DNA from 2 places in the Metabacillus sp. 113a genome. Region 2 is predicted to be linked to the other one. Evidence: riboswitches for the same ligand, from Rfam matches in the RefSeq annotation. Region 2 holds a riboswitch; the other holds the start of a gene.

Region 1 (6,743 bases), on a different contig from region 2:
AGGCAAAGGACTCTAAGGCATGTACCCCGGAGGAAGAAAACTCCGGGGTATTCTTTTCCTATGTTGAAGAGGACTTTCGGCCATCAATTGGACAGAATGTTCGCCTTCAAGTAAAATATTGAACGAACATTCAATTAAGAGGGGGTTTTTGATTCGTTGGAATTGATAGAAGGAAAACAAGCCTCCATTCTTAAAGCAACACTTGAACTGATTTCAGAACATGGCTTTCACGGGACGTCCATGTCAAAGGTCGCCCGGAAGGCAGGAGTAAGTGCAGGAATCATCTATCATTATTTCGGCAATAAGAACGAACTGATCGATGAATTATACATGAGGGTCAAAAAGGACTTTTCCCAATGGATTGTGCAAGGCATCAATGAGGATCAGCCCCTGAGAGATCAGATCCGGCACCTGGTGAAAAGAACCATTGAAGTTTCCGTCCGCATACCGGATGAAGTCATGTTCATGGAGCAGTTTTTGCAGTCTCCGTATAACAAGCTGGAAATCCAGAAGGCTGTTATGATTTATTATAAGCCGATCATGAATGTATTCAACAAGGCAAAGCATGAGCAAATGATCAAGCCTCTTCCCGATCCTGTCATCATTGCGCTGACACTGGATGTAGCTGTTTCCCTGGCGAAACAGCATGCAGCAGGTATGCTGAGCATAACGCCAGAGCTTATAGAAAAAGTAACAGAAGCATGCTGGGAAGCGATACGTCTATAACGATTCATTGAATGAACGTTCAATTAAAAAAGAAAGAGGATTTAAACATGAATAAGAAAACCGTATTAGTCACCGGAGGAACGGGATACGTTGCAGCGTGGCTTGTGAAAGAACTGCTTCAGGAAGGGCATGAAGTGCGTATTACCGTCCGTGACCAATCGAGAACCATTCAGTACGCCCACCTACTTGAAGTAGAAAAAACGTCCCCGGGCACACTCCAAGTCTATCAGGCCAATTTATTAAGAGAAGGCAGCTTTGATGAAGCGGTTGAAGGGTGTGAGTATGTGTTTCACACCGCCTCCCCGTTTTTCATCAGCGGCTTCAGGGATGCGAACAAAGATTTAATCAAACCCGCGCTGGAAGGGACCCGAAACGTTCTGTCTTCTGTCAACAAGGCTCCTTCCGTAAGAAGGGTCGTTCTGACAAGCAGTGCAGTTGCCGTGTTTGGAGACAACGCGGATATGAACGGGAAACCGGCTTTTACCGAAAGAGACTGGAATACGACAAGCTCACCAGCCCACCAGCCGTACAGCTTCTCAAAAACAGCAGCCGAAAAAGAAGCGTGGAGGCTTGCCGGAGAGCAAGACCGCTGGGACCTCGTAACCATCAATCCAACCTTTATACTTGGGCCGTCCCTTGCAAAAAGGAAGGATTCTACAAGCATTGCCACTATTCTCGATCTATTAAAAGGCAAGTATAAAACCGGAGTTCCCCGTTTAATCAACGGGACAGTAGATGTGAGAGATGTCGCTAAAGCCCATAAGCTCGCTGCCTTTACAAACACTGCTTCCGGCCGCTACTTGATCTCCAATGAAGAAGCCAGCCTGCTCGATATGGCAAAGCTTCTTGAGAAAAACTATCCGCACCAATACAAGCTTCCAAAAGGTGAAGTTCCAAAGCCGCTGCTATGGCTTATAGCACCAAAAATTGGCCTCACACGTCCGTATGTGTCCAGAAATGTCGGATTTGAAGCGAAATTCGACCACAGCAAAAGCGTCCGCGATCTGGGAATGGATTACCGCTCCCTCGAAACAACCCTTACGGATCAAAAGGATCAAATGGAAGCGGATGGACTGCTATAGTATATAAGAACAGAATCCTTAAGCGGATTGCTGTTCTTTTTTTATCAAGGCTTTGTTAAATACCTGTTAATGGCGGGGAAATCCGGGCTAAGAGCATTGGGACAGACGGGGCTTCGCAAAGACGAAGCCATCGCAGGCTGCAGCTCGCATTTGTTTTATGAAAGGAAATGAACTTCACATCCCCATTTTTAGGCATCTTATGCTACTTTTAATAGAAAAAAAGCGTTTAGAGTACATAATTCAGTTAAGAAAGGAATCAGGGGTGCTGCGATGAAAGTTCATGTAAATATCAATGAGGAAATAGAAGAAACACTGATTACAATTCAGGCAAAGGAGTGGACAGACGAGCTTGAAGAGCTCATGAAACGTATGAAATCACCAAGACCTGAGCGGCTCATTGGAATGAAAGATGAGCAAACGATTTTGCTGAAGCCGGAGAATGTTGATTATGTATTCTCTGAAAAGAGAAAGAACTATGCCGTAACAGCAAACGGGCGATCGAGTTGAAAATGAAGCTTTATGAAGTAGAAGCATTGCTGGAATCCAGCCAGTTCACACGGTTTTCAAAATCAGTCATAGGAAATCTGAAGGCCATTGAAAAGTTTGAACTTTCCTTTAATGGGAATCTATGTGTCTATTTTTACAGCGGCCGAAAAGAATATGTATCCCGTAACTTTGTAGCCGCAGTAAAAGATAAACTGACTGGAGGAATGAAGAAATGATGATTCAAATAGTGAAGAGATCCTTAACTGGACTAGGCTTCTCAAGCTTGTTTACCTTTGCGGCATTAAGTGTTTTTATGGGGATGGATGTCAGCATAACCGTAACCGGGCTATGGAAGCATATGCTTGGGAGTATGGTGGTCGGAATCTACTTCGGGGTTTCATCCCTCATCTTTGAGTTCGAAAAATGGAGCCTTCTGAAACAGATGGTCATTCACTTCACTCTTTCCGTTGCTGCCTATTTTACAGTGGCCGTTTTTTCGGGATGGTTCCCTTTAACATGGTTTGGCGCAGTCATTGCTTTCGTTAGCTTCGTCATTGTCTACTTTATTATTTGGTTCAGCATTTACTCGTACATGAAAAAAATGGAATCGTCTCTGAATTCTTCTTTGAGAAAATAAAGATTTTCCAATGTTCTCCCAACGTTTACCGGAACCGTGTTGAAGGAATAAAAAGACCATATACTGATTTCTTCAGGACTGGAGTTGTTAACTATGGAAAAACGCGAAGTAATCGCCCTTACAGGGGCAAGCGGATATATAGGGAATAATTTGCTGCAAAAGCTTACCGGATACTCAGACGTCATCGCCCTGTCCAGAAACGGGGATTCACGGGAGAATAGCGATCATGTAGAATGGCGTTCCTGTGATTTGTATTCATTGGATTCTGCTGAGAAGGGATTGGAAGGAGCGGACTATGCTGTCTACCTCGTTCATTCAATGATGCCTTCTGCCAAACTGACGCAGGCTAAATTTGAGGATATGGATTTAATTCTTGCCGACAATTTTGCCCGGGCTGCCAAGAAAAATGGCATTAAACAAATAATTTACATGAGCGGAATCATTCCTGAAGATACAGAAGAACTGTCCAGGCATCTTGAGAGCAGGCTTGAGGTTGAGAAGGTGCTTGGTGCATACGGCACACCGGTAACGACAATCCGTGCAGGACTCATTGTCGGTCCGAAGGGATCCTCGTTTCCCATTCTTACCAAGCTGGTCAAACGTCTGCCCGCCATGCTTTTGCCTAAATGGACAAGAACGAAAACTCATCCAATCGCCTTGAAGGATGTCTTGACAGCACTGAAAAAAAGCATTGGAAATAAGCGATTATCCGGAAAATCCATTGACGTAGGCGGACCAGAAGTCATGACCTACAAAGAGATGATGATTCAGACCGCCGAAGTCATGGGAAGGAATACGCGAACGTTTGATGTCCCATTTATGACGGTGACCCTCTCAAGATTATGGGTGAGTCTGATTACCCAATCTCCAAAATCCATTGCCTATCCGCTAATTGAGAGCCTGAAGCATCCAATGGTAGCGCAAAAAGAAAACATGGACGATGAAATCAGCTATGGCCGGACGCCGTTTAAAGAAGCGGCGAAGTATGCTCTTGACGAGGAGGAAAAAGAAAAGAAGGAACAAAAAAGTTCCAAATCTTCATCCTCTAAAAAATCGGGCATTGCAGATGTCCGCTCTGTGCAGCGCATCTTGCTTCCAGAAGGAAAAGATGCCGATTGGGCCGGAGACCATTATATGAACTGGCTGTCAAAACTGGCGCGGCCGTTTCTTAGGATAGAAGCTGACAGCAGCCGCGTGAGCCGGTTTTACCTTTTTGGATGGGAGAAGCCCATTATGGAACTTAGCTACGCACCGGATCGAAGCTCTTCAAACCGCGCCCTTTACTATATCACCGGCGGATCATTCGCTGAAATCGTGGAAGGCGGCAGGGGAAGGATAGAATTCAGGCAGATTCCTGATACACAGGAGTGCATCATCGCCATTCATGAATACCGCCCTTCCCTGCCATGGATTATTTACAGGCTGTCTCAGGCAAAAATCCACATCATTGTGATGTATCTATACAAAAGGCACCTGCTGAATTTGATGGATAAAACAGATGAACATAAGCAAAATGGACCGGTCAAGCGGATTGTTCATATGAATTGAGACTTGACCGGCCGATTTGGGAGACAAATCGGCCGGCAAGCTTTTATAATTAGCTGGATTTTCATGTACTTAACGATTTGGGCGTTTTATCGTTTAGAGCCCCGTATATCGGCCGTATTCCGATATTTGTCAGCCGGTTTTGGATATTTATCGGTCTCAATCGGGCAATCGGATCCTGTATTTGTCAAGTTCATGTGCGCAAAAATAAGACCATTAAGTCTTCGTCATAATACTTCCCATTAAACTTTAACGCATGTTTCTCCACCCCATAGGTTTTAAACCCCATAGATTTATATAGATTTTTGGCGGCTGCGTTCCCAGAAACAACGGATAAATGGATTTGCTCCACATTCTCTTTGCCTGCTTTTTTTAGAAGGTCCAGCAGCAGTGCTTTTCCCAAGCCTTGTCTGCGGTGAACAGGTTCTATGTACATGCCGTATACATTTCCTATATGAGCGGTTTTAGGGCTCTCTCCCCGAATGAAAGTGACCATTCCAGCCAGAGAATGGTTTTCGTCAAAAGCTCCCAGTGTGAACTTGCTGTCAGTGGGCTTCAGCCTTCGAGCGACTGTTTCCAGTGAATACCGCTCTTCTCTGTCAAAGGTGGAGCCGAATGCTTCTGGCTCTGTTATTAAGCCTTTCAGTCGGAGTGTTTGAAAAACAAATGCGTCATTCACATCTAGAATGCGGATCTCCATAGCGGTTCCCCTCCTTTATGGAGGTTATTCTGCAAGGAAGCGGGATATCCTGGAAATTTGAAATAAAAAAGGATGAAATCATAGAGATTTCATCCAGAGGGCTTAAGCGTGTTTTTCAAACTTAAGCCGTTTGTTCAAAGCATAGATAATCGGCATTCCGGCAGCCATCACTGCAAATTCACCGACAGCTGTTACAGCCCATGTAATCCAGAACGGGAAGCCGAGAGCCAAATGCAGCTCCCAGGCTATGATAAACATCGTAAATGTAAACACAAGCGTGTTTACAGCCATCAAAGCCCATGTGTTCTTGATATATTTTGCAGCTGCGATCGTTATAAGAAGAGCAATAACCGACTGGCCAGTTCCGAATATCACATCGTATGCCTTCATTGGCGACCAAAGCATATTGGAAATAAAAACTCCAAGCACAATTCCAAAAATGTACTTTTTATTAAAAACGACTAAATGGTTCAGCATCTCAGGAATGCGAAACTGTATATTTGAGAATGCGATTGGCTGAACAAGGGTGGTCACAACAATATAAATGGCAGCCAAAATCCCATTAGCTGCGAGTGTTCGGATATTCATTTTCTCTACTCCTTAGTTTTTTTTCGTGGGAGGATCTCGAACCACGTTCGAAAGTAGATATTATAGTATGAAAAAGAGGATTTGTAAACATTTAGTATGAGCAAGGACGTTGGTTCGCGCATCTGTATGTTGTGTGGCGGTTTGGAATGTAATCGTTACGCGGGGCGAAGGCGTTGTCTATTAATGTCGAATCATCTCGAAAAGTCTTTATCTGCGTTAGTACGGACAATAAAACAAAAGTACGGACAATAAAATCAAAATACGGACAATAAAACAAAAGTACGGACAATAAATCCAAAATACGGACAATAAAACCAAAGTACGGACAATAAAACCAAAATACGGAGGACAATAAAACAAAAGTACGGACAATAAAACCAAAGTACGGACAATAAAACCAAAGTACGGACAATAAAACCAAAGTACGGACAATAAAACCAAACTACGGACAATAAAACTAAAATACGGAGGGCAATAAAACAAAAGTACGGACAATAAATCCAAAATACGGACAATAAAATCAAAATACGGACAATAAAATCAAAATACGGACAATAAAACAAAAGTACGGACAATAAAACAAAAGTACGGACAATAAAATCAAAGTACGGACAATAAAATCAAAGTACGGACAATAAAATCAAAATACGGAGGACAATAAATCCAAAATACGGACAATAAAATCAAAGTACGGAGGACAATAAAACAAAAGTACGGACAATAAATCCAAAGTACGGACAATAAAACCAAAGTACGGACAATAAAACCAAAATACGGAGGACAATAACCAACAAAATCCCATTCGGGTCCTGAGCCAATAATAACCTGGCGTCCCCTTGTTTACCCATCATCCCCTCTTTCGTTATAATCATCCGTATAGAGGAGGAATTTCGTGTGTATTTAACGATTAAAGAAACGGCTGAGTATCTTTCCCTTCCGGAGACCTATGTCGAGACCCTGATTCACCAAAACCTGATCC
Region 2 (10,776 bases):
GAATAAATTCGCTCTTCTGTTTTAAACTAAAGGCAGTACAACCAGGAAAGGATGATTACGCTGACTCAATCAAAAAGCCAGAAAGAAAGGCAATGGGAAAACCGCAAGCAGAATCAGCATCCGCATGGGAAGGTTAAATCCTTTGAAGAACTGGCAGATAAAGAGCGAAAAGAATCAAACGATTCCTAGCAAAAACCTGCTGCCGCAACCGGCAGTTTTTTTTATTTTGGAAACTTTCGGCTTGATTCAGGCAAGAACGATTCTCATGAATCAAACTGTCCGATGTACTAACTTATCAGGAAAGAGTGAAAGAGGAATAGGATCGTATCGTTACGTACAAAATAAGGTGGAACTTTTAGAAAAGGGGAGACGCCCGATGCCGGCAGATTCATATCATAGACGGAGACTCATCGCCACCGTTAACCCCTATATGACGAACCTTTTTCATTTAAGGAATCCTTTTATCATTGCTTGGTGGTCTGCATCATTCCCTGGATTTGGGCATGTTCTTTTAGGGAAATACATCACAGGTATACTGCTAATGGTGTGGGAAATTTTTGCCAATAATATGGCCCATCTGAATGAAGGCATTTTCTACAGCATGACAGGCCGCACTGAGAAGGCGGTAAATGTTATGAATGAAGAATGGCTTTGGCTGTATGCAGTATTTTACGTATTTATTATATGGGACAGCTACAGGCAAACAATTGAGTTCAACAAGTATTACATACTATCTATCAGAGAGGGTTCTCCTCTTAACATAACGAACATATCTGCAATGGAGATCAGCATACTCGAGAAAAAAAAGCCTTTTCTTGCCCTTTTCTGGTCCCTTATGGCCCCCGGACTCGGTCATTTTTACCTGAATCGTCTTCCAGCCATCGTATTTGGTGTTTTTTTATGGATGATTACCGCGTATTTTGCCGGATTTTATAAGTGCTTGTTTTATTCTTTTACAGGTGATTTCGAACTCATCCAGCAAACTGCAGAGCCGCAGTGGTTTTTATTTCTGCCGTCTATATATGTGTTTCTTGCTTATGACAGCTACGTGAATGCTGTCGAACATAATAAATTATTTGATCGTGAGCTTGAGAAGCATGTAAAAAGCAGGTATCAGCATAGCTATTTTAAAATGCCGCTGTAAAGAAGGATGTGGTGAAGCTGAATTATTTATTCTCGACTTTCACATACTCTACTTCGATTGAATTACTGGTTACCGAGCTTGAAAAATCCGGTGTGGCCAGTGAACAAATCCTGGCAGTCCCTTTAGAGCGGTATGATGACAATCAGTCCGTTTTTGATACGGATTTTTCAGATGATGGAAAGAGTCTTTTAGATTTAGCCGGAGTTTTTGGGGCTATTTTTATGCTGCTCGGGGTGATTTATGGTCTGGTTTTTTATTGGGGACCGGTGATCTGGGGACTGATGGGGCTTGTATTTGGACTCGCGTTCGGATTTTCCATTGAATTTTTCTATAAAAAAAAAGGAGCGAGTAAGAGAATGGGGAAAGCAGAGAAGGAATTTGTCATCATCATTCATATCGAGGACTTTTTAGCAGAGCAGGCCGTAAACATTATGAACAGCCATGGAGCAAAAGGGATTGGCCGGATAGAAAGATGACCGTGCAGAGAATTCCTGTACGGTCTGATCCTTCATCATATACCTGAAAAACTATTTTCCTGTAAACACGCTTCGGCCAATCTTTGAAACTTCAGGTCGAGAAATTTTTTATCGTAGCTAACCCGCTCGATCTCTCTTAATCCCTCAAGAATGTAACAGGAATATTCCCATATTACAGCCTTTATTTCTTTTCCGTTGGAATCAGCGACAATTGTCAGGGCATTGATGACAGCGCTCATGACTGCCGTATCTTCCTTGCCGTAGTGCCGGATTAAGTAAAAGCTTTTATAAAGTAAGTCTTCAAATGACGGCTTATGGAAAATCACCCGGAGAGAGGACTCCTCATCCATATAGAACGGACGCGGAACGTAGTTTTTACCAAGTCTTGATAATACCCTGGCAATGTGTTCAATGGCATTTGCGGTTGTATAAGGGTCGTTAAAGGCAGGAGAAATGGCCCTAATTGCAATTTCAGAGAGCTTTTGAATGCCAAATCCTACATCCTTGATGGGTTCCTGTTCAGGGATGATAATGATTTTACTGATCAAGTGGTCCTTCATCTCATCTTGTAAATGTCCGGATTTCCAGACTTTCAGAAGCGGGGTGCCCTCATCGACATAGCTGCCGGGTTTTTTCGTAATTTCAATCACTAAATCCCCTTTTTTTGCAAGGCGAATCAGCTCTTTTAATTCCGCATGCTGGATATAGCCGGCTTTTCTGCTTTTTAGGGAAATTCCATTTTCCGCTTTAAGGGAGTCTGATTCTTCACACTCTGCGGATGCCTTCAGCTTTTGATCTTCCTCATAATTTTCTTTCCAGGCCGCCATGGTTTTATTCGTAATCTGGAGAATCAGGTTACTCACTTTTATAGAGGTAACGGAGTGATGAATAAAGAAGACGAACGCTCCCAGACAAGCAAATGCCACAAGGATCGACAAGCTTGGAACAATGAATAAGTCTCCTCCGTTATCTCTGACTAAAAGCAGCAGGATAATGGTGTAAACAAATCCTCCTGTAAACATGCCTAGAACCCGCTGGGAACTCCGGTCGGAGGTGAAGTTCTGAAGGGCCCTGGGTGAAAATTGCGCTGCATAAGTGGTCAGTACCACTAGGATGGATGAAAATGTGATTGTTGTCATGGTTAACAGAGAAGTAGCGATAGAGCTTAATATGGTTTGTGCCAGCTGCATATCCGATAAAAAAAGATCCGGTATGTAATCATAAAGACCTGTATGCTGAGCGGCGTAACGGTCAAGTTCCATACTGCCATAAGCGAGAACAAGGGCAATTAATCCATATAGCAGCGGGATAAACCAAAAGCTTGCCCTAACTTGCAAAAATCGGTTCATTTCCATCTTCATTCCTCCGGTTATTGGCAGATTGGCTATTATGATGTATAGTAGCTTTACAGCTAAATACAAGTCCGTTTTTCTTGAACGGGAGAGGTTCTAGTACAACCCTCTATAAAAAACTAAGGACAGCAATATCTTGAGGCGTTCCTTGGATATTGTTTTTTGTTTTTTTATAGATGATCCGCTAAGGCACCTCATTAAATGGGGTGCCTTTATTAATTCACCAATCATGTAAGGCGTAAACCTGGCTGCAGCTGGAAGCTCTAAAATGAAACTGGAGGAGAACCATTATGAGAAATGAGAAAGCACTTGTCGTCTTCAGCGGGGGCCAGGACAGCACAACCTGTCTATTCTGGGCATTGAGAACGTTTAAGGAAGTAGAGGCAGTCACGTTTAATTACAACCAGCGCCATAGGCTAGAGATCGAAATAGCAGAAAATATTGCGAAGGAACAGAAAGTCCCTCATCATTTGCTGGATATGTCGCTCTTGAATCAGCTTGCCCCAAATGCGTTAACGAGAAACGGAATAGCGATCGAACAAGCGGAGGGAGAACTTCCTTCAACATTTGTCCCCGGCAGAAACCTGCTCTTCCTGTCTTTTGCCTCTGTGCTTGCATCCCAGATTGGAGCAAGGCATGTCGTAACCGGCGTTTGTGAAACCGACTTCAGCGGCTACCCGGATTGCCGGGATCAATTTATAAAATCCTGCAACGTTACCGTCAATCTTGCTATGGATGAATCCTTCGTGTTCCATACGCCTCTCATGTGGCTGAATAAAGAGGAAACGTGGGCGCTGGCGGATGAGTTGAACGTGCTCGAATATATACGGAACCGGACTTTGACGTGCTATAACGGAATCCCGGCAGATGGATGCGGGGATTGTCCGGCCTGCAGACTGAGAAGGAATGGATTGGATTGCTATTTAACCAATAAGGAGGCTGCACAATGATTCAGCAGATTTATCCGCAAGTGAACCATGATTATCAGTATGAACTGAACAAAGATATGCAGGTTTCTGCAGCTCATTTTATCCCGCATAAAAGTGCCGGTCCTTGCCGCAATATACATGGCCATACTTACTATATCAATGTAACGATTGCCGGGGATACATTGGATGATTCCGGATTTTTAGTAAACTTTAAAACACTTAAAAATCTGGTTCATGGCCAGTTCGACCATACGTTGTTAAACGAACATCCCCTTTTCAGCTCTGACGATCCCAAAGATTTTCCAACAACGGAAGTAGTAGCCGGAAAAATTTACGGGATGATCCAGGCGGAGCTTGACAAGATGCCCGGCAAGCCCGTTTGTCTGCAAGTATTTGTAAGAGAAACACCGACCAGCTATGTGCTGTACAGACCGAAGAAGGTGAAGCAGAATGGCTGAGACCATTCCGGTACTGGAGATTTTCGGACCGACCATACAGGGGGAAGGAATGGTCATCGGGCAGAAAACGATGTTTATCCGAACGGCAGGCTGCGATTATTCGTGTTCATGGTGTGATTCTGCTTTTACGTGGGACGGAACGGCAGCAGAGGAAATTGTCCAGATGGATGCCGCTCAAGTGTGGGCTGAGCTTTACCGCATCGGAGGAAATCGATTTTCCCATGTAACCGTGTCAGGCGGCAATCCCGCCTTGCTGAAAAACCTCCGCTCTGTTATTTCACTTCTGAAAGAGAAAGGCAAAAAAATTGCACTTGAAACGCAGGGAAGCAGGTACCAGGAATGGTTTACAGAAATTGATGACCTGACCCTCTCACCTAAACCGCCGAGTTCTGGAATGAAAACGGATTTTTCTGTATTGCGGAGCCTAATGGACCGGCTGCAAGCAGCCGGCAGGATTCAAACAGCAAGTTTAAAGATTGTCATTTTTAATGAAGAAGATTTGGCTTATGCAAAGAGGATTCACCAGGAATTCCCTTCCATCCCTTTTTATCTTCAAGTGGGGAATGATGATCCGGGGCTAACAAATAACGAAGTCCTGATTCAAAACTTAATGAGCCGCTATGAATGGCTGATTGACTTAGTAATAGAAGATGAGGAACTAAATTCAGTCCGCGTTCTGCCGCAGCTTCACACGCTGCTTTGGGGAAACAAGCGCGGAGTTTAAGGAGATAAGAAAATGAGCGGAAGAAGAGATGAAGAATTAACCGGAGTAACCTTGCTTGGCAGTGAAGGCACAAAATACTTGTTTGAATATACACCTGAAATACTGGAATCCTTTGAAAATAAGCACCAGGGCCGGGATTACTTTGTTAAATTCAATTGCCCTGAGTTTACGTCCCTTTGTCCGAAAACCGGCCAGCCAGATTTTGCTGCCATTTATATAAGCTATATTCCAGACCGGTTAATGGTCGAAAGCAAATCGCTGAAGCTCTATTTGTTCAGTTTCCGCAATCACGGAGACTTTCATGAAGATTGCATGAACATCATCATGAACGATTTAATTCAGCTAATGGACCCCAGATATATTGAAGTGTGGGGGAAATTCACCCCAAGAGGAGGGATTTCCATCGATCCATACACAAACTATGGTAAGCCCGGCACGAAGTATGAAAGAATGGCTGAGCATCGGCTGATGAATCATGATTTGTATCCGGAGAAAATTGATAACAGATAAAAGGCAGGCAGCTTCCATTTGGAAGCTGTTTTTTCGTTCGGCTAAGCCGGTGAAAATCTGAATGGTTTGAAAGGGTCTTAAAAGCAAATCTCTTTTAAACTTGGCTGTTGATTGCAGCTAGCAGGCGTTCGCTTATCCAAGGGCTGGGCGGTGAGCCGCCTCCTGGCTTCGCGACTGCGGGGTCTCACCTGTCCCGCTGCTCTTAGCTCGGAGTCTCACGTCTTCCGCTCCAATCAACAGGTGGGAAAAATCAACACCATGCTTTAACAAAGCCAATAGCAAAAGGAAAAATTCTTCATAAATTGGTATATGGAAAAGCTTAAACGTAAGAAAAGTAAAAAATATCAGTAAGGGAGATGGGGGTATGACCCTGATTGGGATGCTTCATCACAGGGCGGATCCTGAAAAAGTAAAAAGGAGCTATGCGTACGCCTCTGCAGCAAAATCAGAAGGGGCAGAGTTCTTTTATTTTACCGCTGGGAAAGTGGATATAAACCGAGAAACCATTCTGGGGAAAAAGTATGAAGATGGAAAATGGATTGATAAGGAATTTCCGTTTCCGGATGTTATTTTTAATGCAAGTTATCCTGCTACTGAAAATGGCGAAAAAATCATTGACCATTTGTATGAAAGAATCCCATTTACGAGTCATTCAATCGGAAATAAGCTGACAGTATATGAAAAAATCAAGAACGGAAAGCAATTCGAGCAATATTTAATTCCAAGTGCTGAATTATCAAATCTGGAATTATTATTTGAGATGGTCCATTCATACTCGAAAGTCATTATTAAACCATTATCCGGAAATCAGGGAGGAGGTATCCTTTTCATAGAAGAAGCTGAAGCAGGTACGTTCAAGATAAATGACAAGGGGAAAATATATAGCCTGGATCAGGAAAGGCTTGTTCAATCCATTAAAGACCTAGATGAAGTTTTCTTAATCCAGCCATTTATAACATGTAAAACAAAAGCGGGTAATGTATTTGATTTTCGTTTGCATGTACAAAAAGCTGGTAAAGGTGAATGGGTAATTACGTCCATTTTCCCACGGATAGGCCCGTCAGGAAGCATAGCCTCCAACCTGGGCGGGGGGGGATACACGTGTTATTTAGAAGATTTTTTAAGAAATGAGTTTGATCATTCCTGGTTTGATGTCAAAAGAACTCTGGAGTACTTTGCGATTCGTTTCGCCAGCCATTTTGACACGTTATATGATCAGTCCCTGGATGAGCTGGGAATTGATGTGGGCATAGACGAAAATCAGAAATTATGGATCTTTGAAGTGAATTGGAGACCGGGTATACCTGTGATTTACCGGGGAGAACTTGATGTTGCTAAAAACACGATCCTCTATGCCAAGTATTTGGCGGCGCAAAACAGCAAAGCTTGATGGGGCATCAGAAGGTGCTTCGTCAGAGCGGTTGATGGACCAGGCAATCCCCTATTTTAGTTGTATGAAGAACCAAAACCACCATTCATCTATATACTACAGTAGACAAACTATGCATAGAAAATTACAGTTTGGTGGGATCATTAAGACAATGGAAACAATCGTGTTTATTGGAACAAATAAATCCGGATCCAGCAGAGAAGCAATGAAGGCCTCAGAGCGATTAGGTTTTTTTACGGTGCTGATTACAAATAAAAAGCAATTTCTTGAACAGAGAGAGGAATTTACGGAAGTCCATCAAATGGTGTTTTCGAATATCATCAAAGAAGAGTTAGCGGAAAACATGATTGAACTGCAGAAACAAGGAAAAAAGATCAGGTTAATTGTCAGCTTTGTAGATCCATACGTTCATATTGCAGCAGCTTTAAATGAACGGTTTACGGATAGTACCGTTTCATCTAAGCAATTTCTGGACATGGAGGATAAAATACGAACAAGGAATATGTTAAAACATCTCCCGCAATCCCCTTATTTCTCTGTGTATAACCCTGAAGAATCAGTAAGCGGGTTTATAAAAAAAATAAACACCCGCTTCCCGCTCATTGTAAAATCCCCTGTGTCAGCCGGCTCTAAAGATGTCCTGTATATAAAAAGCAAATTTGAGCTGCAAATGGCTATTTTAGGGCTGAGTAAAAAGTATCAAAATACTCCTATTTTAGTAGAAGAATATTTAATAGGTCCTCAATATTTAATTGAAGTGATTGTTCATAATGGAAAGATAAACATCGCAGCTGTTATCAAGCAGGAGATCACATTTGACCAGCGGTTTATTGTAACGGGCTACAGTTTGTGCACAGAAATGGATAGCCGTCTGCATGAAAGCATTCGGGACTCAGTCGATTTAATAGTTGGTGCTTTTAAAATGGAAAATGGAGCCTGCCATGTCGAGATGAAACTCGTGAATGGCAATTGGAAGCTAATAGAAATTAACCCCAGGATTTCGGGTGGAGCAATGAACCGGATGATAGAAGCGGGATATGGAATTAATTTGGTGGAAGAAACGTTAAAACTTTACTTGGGGGGAACTCCTGAGCTAACGAGAAAGCATAATAAGTTCGTATACGTCCACTACATCACAATCGATAAAAGTGGAAGGCTGCAGAATGTTACTGGCACTGGCAGGGCTTTAAAGCACCCGGGGGTGGCAGAGGTATTCATCAAGCCCCGCAAAGGGAAGATGCTGCGCCCTCCATTATCCATGGGAGACCGGTATGGGTATGTAATGGCAGAAGCGGATAGCTATGCATCAGCGAGAAAGGCAGCATTAGAAGCTGCAAAGGAAATCTCATTTAATCTTGAGTCGGATCATGTATAGAGATACCTATAAAACCATTAAAAGCGGGTGGAAAAAATGCTGAATAAAGTGAAATTTAATGAAATGATGCTTTCAAATCAAAAAGAAAGGATAGAAGAGCTTAAATGCATGAGCTGGAAGGCTAAACAGCTGAAAGGATTACATGGCGTCATGGACTTGCTGAAGCAGCCAAATTGGCAGCAGGAATTAGGGGACATATTAACGATTTTAAGTTTAAATAAAATCGTAAAAGGCACTGCCTATTTAAAAATCAACTGTCACTATGACGAGTGTAAGGATTAACGGCCAGCCAGACTTATACTTCTTACAAACATGAGGTTTAGCAATGCTATAAACTCAAATCAAGGATTCGCCAGTAAGATAATCTGTTTTTTTGAAGGAAATTAGACAGGACATTTAGAAACAAGCAGGATTTCTCATTACATTTGTGGAATACCCATGTAAAACTTATGGGAAGTGAGAGAAATGAATCAATACAAAATCCGCTATCATTTCAGCAATGACTTCTATGTGACTAGAGAAGTTGAGACAAAGCTTGATAAATCAGCCGTGCTTAAAGAGTTTTGTCAAGATGAAAGAATCAGTTTTGAAGATAAGCGCGGAGATTTGCTGAGCTTTTTAATGAGCGATGTAAAACTGGTTACGGTAGAAGACAAAAACGCAAACAGCTTCAGGATGAAAACTGCAGGTTTCTAAGAAAAGAAGTACCAAGGCAGGTGCTTCTTTTCTTTGAATTCTGTATGATTAATCAGAGATTTTTCCCATAAGAACTAAATCGTAAAACAATCCCTTTGAATATTGAGCCTTTTTCATGACTCCCTCTTTCTCAAATCCCGCTTTTTCAAGCAGACGTAACGAAGGCGTATTTTCAGGCCTTACAACAGCACCGATTCTGTTCAGTCCAAGTTCGCTGAAGCCAAAATCAGCTGCTGAAGTCAATGCCTCGAAGGTCAGACCGGATCTCCAATAATCAGGATGGATCTCGTATCCTATTTCTGCTCTTTTGTGATAACAATTCCAATTGTGAAACCCGATGGTCCCGCAAAGCTTCCCATCAAACTGTATTCCCCAGCGGATTGAGGTTCGGTTCCGCCATCCTTCCTTAAAACGTAAAGCAAGGAGCTTAGCTTCTCCGGCATCTTTTAAAGGTTCCATTCCATAATATTGGAGCACATCGCCACTTGTAAATATAGCTAAAAGACCTTCTGTGTCTGCTTCGGTTATTTCTCTTAAAGCCAATCTTTTCGTAAGCAGATTAGGAAATGTCATAAAAGCCTCCCCATTATGTATTCATCCACCCATTCACCGTTCACTAGCAAAGAATGCCTGATTGTTCCCTCTATTAAAAAGCCATTCTTTTCATAAAGAGCAATTGCGGGCTTATTATGTGTCATAACTGACAGCTCTGCACGATGAAATTGCTTTTGTATACACCAGCGAAGTGCCTGATCCATCAATTCTCCTCCAAGGCCCATATTTTGGTACTCAGGCAAAACGCCGATCACCAGTGAAATTTTGTGGCGGTTCCTTTTCAATTGCCCTGCAATGGCAGTGACATGCCCCTGGAAAATGCCCCTCTTTTCACTAACCCAAATTTTAGAACCCTGGGAAAAAAAAGCTTCCAGCTTATCAAAATAAAGTTCTTCATTGTTTGAACGCTCTTCGGGTTCAAACAGCATTGTGTCAGTTTGAGAATCCAGCTTAATAAGCAGGTTTAAATGTCGTGAAGCAAAGCGGTTTAATCAACTGGAGCCACCCCTTTCTTTTGCTGCTATTCTTACTCCTGTCAGACTGTGAAAAAAGATAGAAATAAAGGGAAAATAAGGATTTTTTCTGTAACATCTGCTCTGTTTTTATTCAGCTGCCGCTATAAAAAACTTATTTTTTCGAAGCCTTTAGGTGTTCATCTTAACTAAAGGAGGAGCCAAACGTCATGATTAAAAAGACCGGTGCTGTACTGGGAGCATTTCTCTTTGCTTCTGCAATTTATGTACCTCTTAAAGGAGAAGCTGCATTGGGAGATGAAATGCTTCACAGAGGTATGTCAAATGAGGATGTAAAGGAGCTTCAAACCCATCTGCTTGCAAAGAATGTCTATCCATATTTCGATAATACAGGAAACTACGGGTCCATTACAGAAGAATCTGTAAGACTATTCCAAAAAAGGACGGGTCTTAATAGGGATGGTATAGCAGGTCCGCGAACCATCGCCAAGTTAAAAGTGATAAGGGCAGGCAATATTGGAAAGCCGGTTGCAGAATTGCAGCATCAATTAAAGAATTGGGGAACTTACACCGGCACTGTGGACGGAATTTATGGAAGCGGTACAAAAAATGCAGTAATAAAATTCCAAATTTCCAGAGGCCTCACTGCCGATGGAATAGCCGGTCCCGCAACATTAGCCGCTCTCGAAGAAAA

Evidence for each region. Region 2 has a riboswitch for preQ1 ahead of queC (7-cyano-7-deazaguanine synthase QueC). Riboswitches for the same ligand answer to the same signal wherever they lie in the genome.
Region 1: linked by a shared signal. The riboswitch ahead of ACQCVE_RS12615 (QueT transporter family protein) and the one ahead of queC (7-cyano-7-deazaguanine synthase QueC) in region 2 are both predicted to bind preQ1.

What each region holds. Positions count from the first base shown of each region.
Region 1 is NZ_JBNILJ010000007.1:110,184-116,926, reverse strand. It holds gene ACQCVE_RS12655 (putative quinol monooxygenase) at 1-16, shown strand, start outside; gene ACQCVE_RS12650 (TetR/AcrR family transcriptional regulator) at 157-726, shown strand; gene ACQCVE_RS12645 (SDR family oxidoreductase) at 774-1,808, shown strand; gene ACQCVE_RS12640 (hypothetical protein) at 2,079-2,315, shown strand; gene ACQCVE_RS12635 (LytTR family DNA-binding domain-containing protein) at 2,318-2,530, shown strand; gene ACQCVE_RS12630 (DUF3021 domain-containing protein) at 2,527-2,931, shown strand; gene ACQCVE_RS12625 (NAD(P)H-binding protein) at 3,025-4,479, shown strand; gene ACQCVE_RS12620 (GNAT family N-acetyltransferase) at 4,670-5,176, opposite strand; gene ACQCVE_RS12615 (QueT transporter family protein) at 5,279-5,764, opposite strand; PreQ1 riboswitch class I at 5,771-5,815, opposite strand; gene ACQCVE_RS12610 (excisionase family DNA-binding protein) at 6,659-6,743, shown strand, end outside.
Region 2 is NZ_JBNILJ010000005.1:112,679-123,454, forward strand. It holds gene ACQCVE_RS10640 (DUF6254 family protein) at 61-189, shown strand; gene ACQCVE_RS10645 (hypothetical protein) at 377-1,144, shown strand; gene ACQCVE_RS10650 (hypothetical protein) at 1,156-1,620, shown strand; gene ACQCVE_RS10655 (DUF2254 domain-containing protein) at 1,656-2,975, opposite strand; PreQ1 riboswitch class I at 3,057-3,101, shown strand; gene queC (7-cyano-7-deazaguanine synthase QueC) at 3,263-3,922, shown strand; gene queD (6-carboxytetrahydropterin synthase QueD) at 3,919-4,359, shown strand; gene queE (7-carboxy-7-deazaguanine synthase QueE) at 4,352-5,083, shown strand; gene queF (preQ(1) synthase) at 5,096-5,593, shown strand; gene ACQCVE_RS10680 (YheC/YheD family protein) at 5,958-6,983, shown strand; gene ACQCVE_RS10685 (ATP-grasp domain-containing protein) at 7,135-8,358, shown strand; gene ACQCVE_RS10690 (hypothetical protein) at 8,395-8,640, shown strand; gene ACQCVE_RS10695 (hypothetical protein) at 8,824-9,054, shown strand; gene ACQCVE_RS10700 (GNAT family N-acetyltransferase) at 9,103-9,627, opposite strand; partial or broken gene ACQCVE_RS10705 (N-acetyltransferase family protein) at 9,624-10,085, opposite strand; gene ACQCVE_RS10710 (peptidoglycan-binding protein) at 10,292-10,776, shown strand, end outside.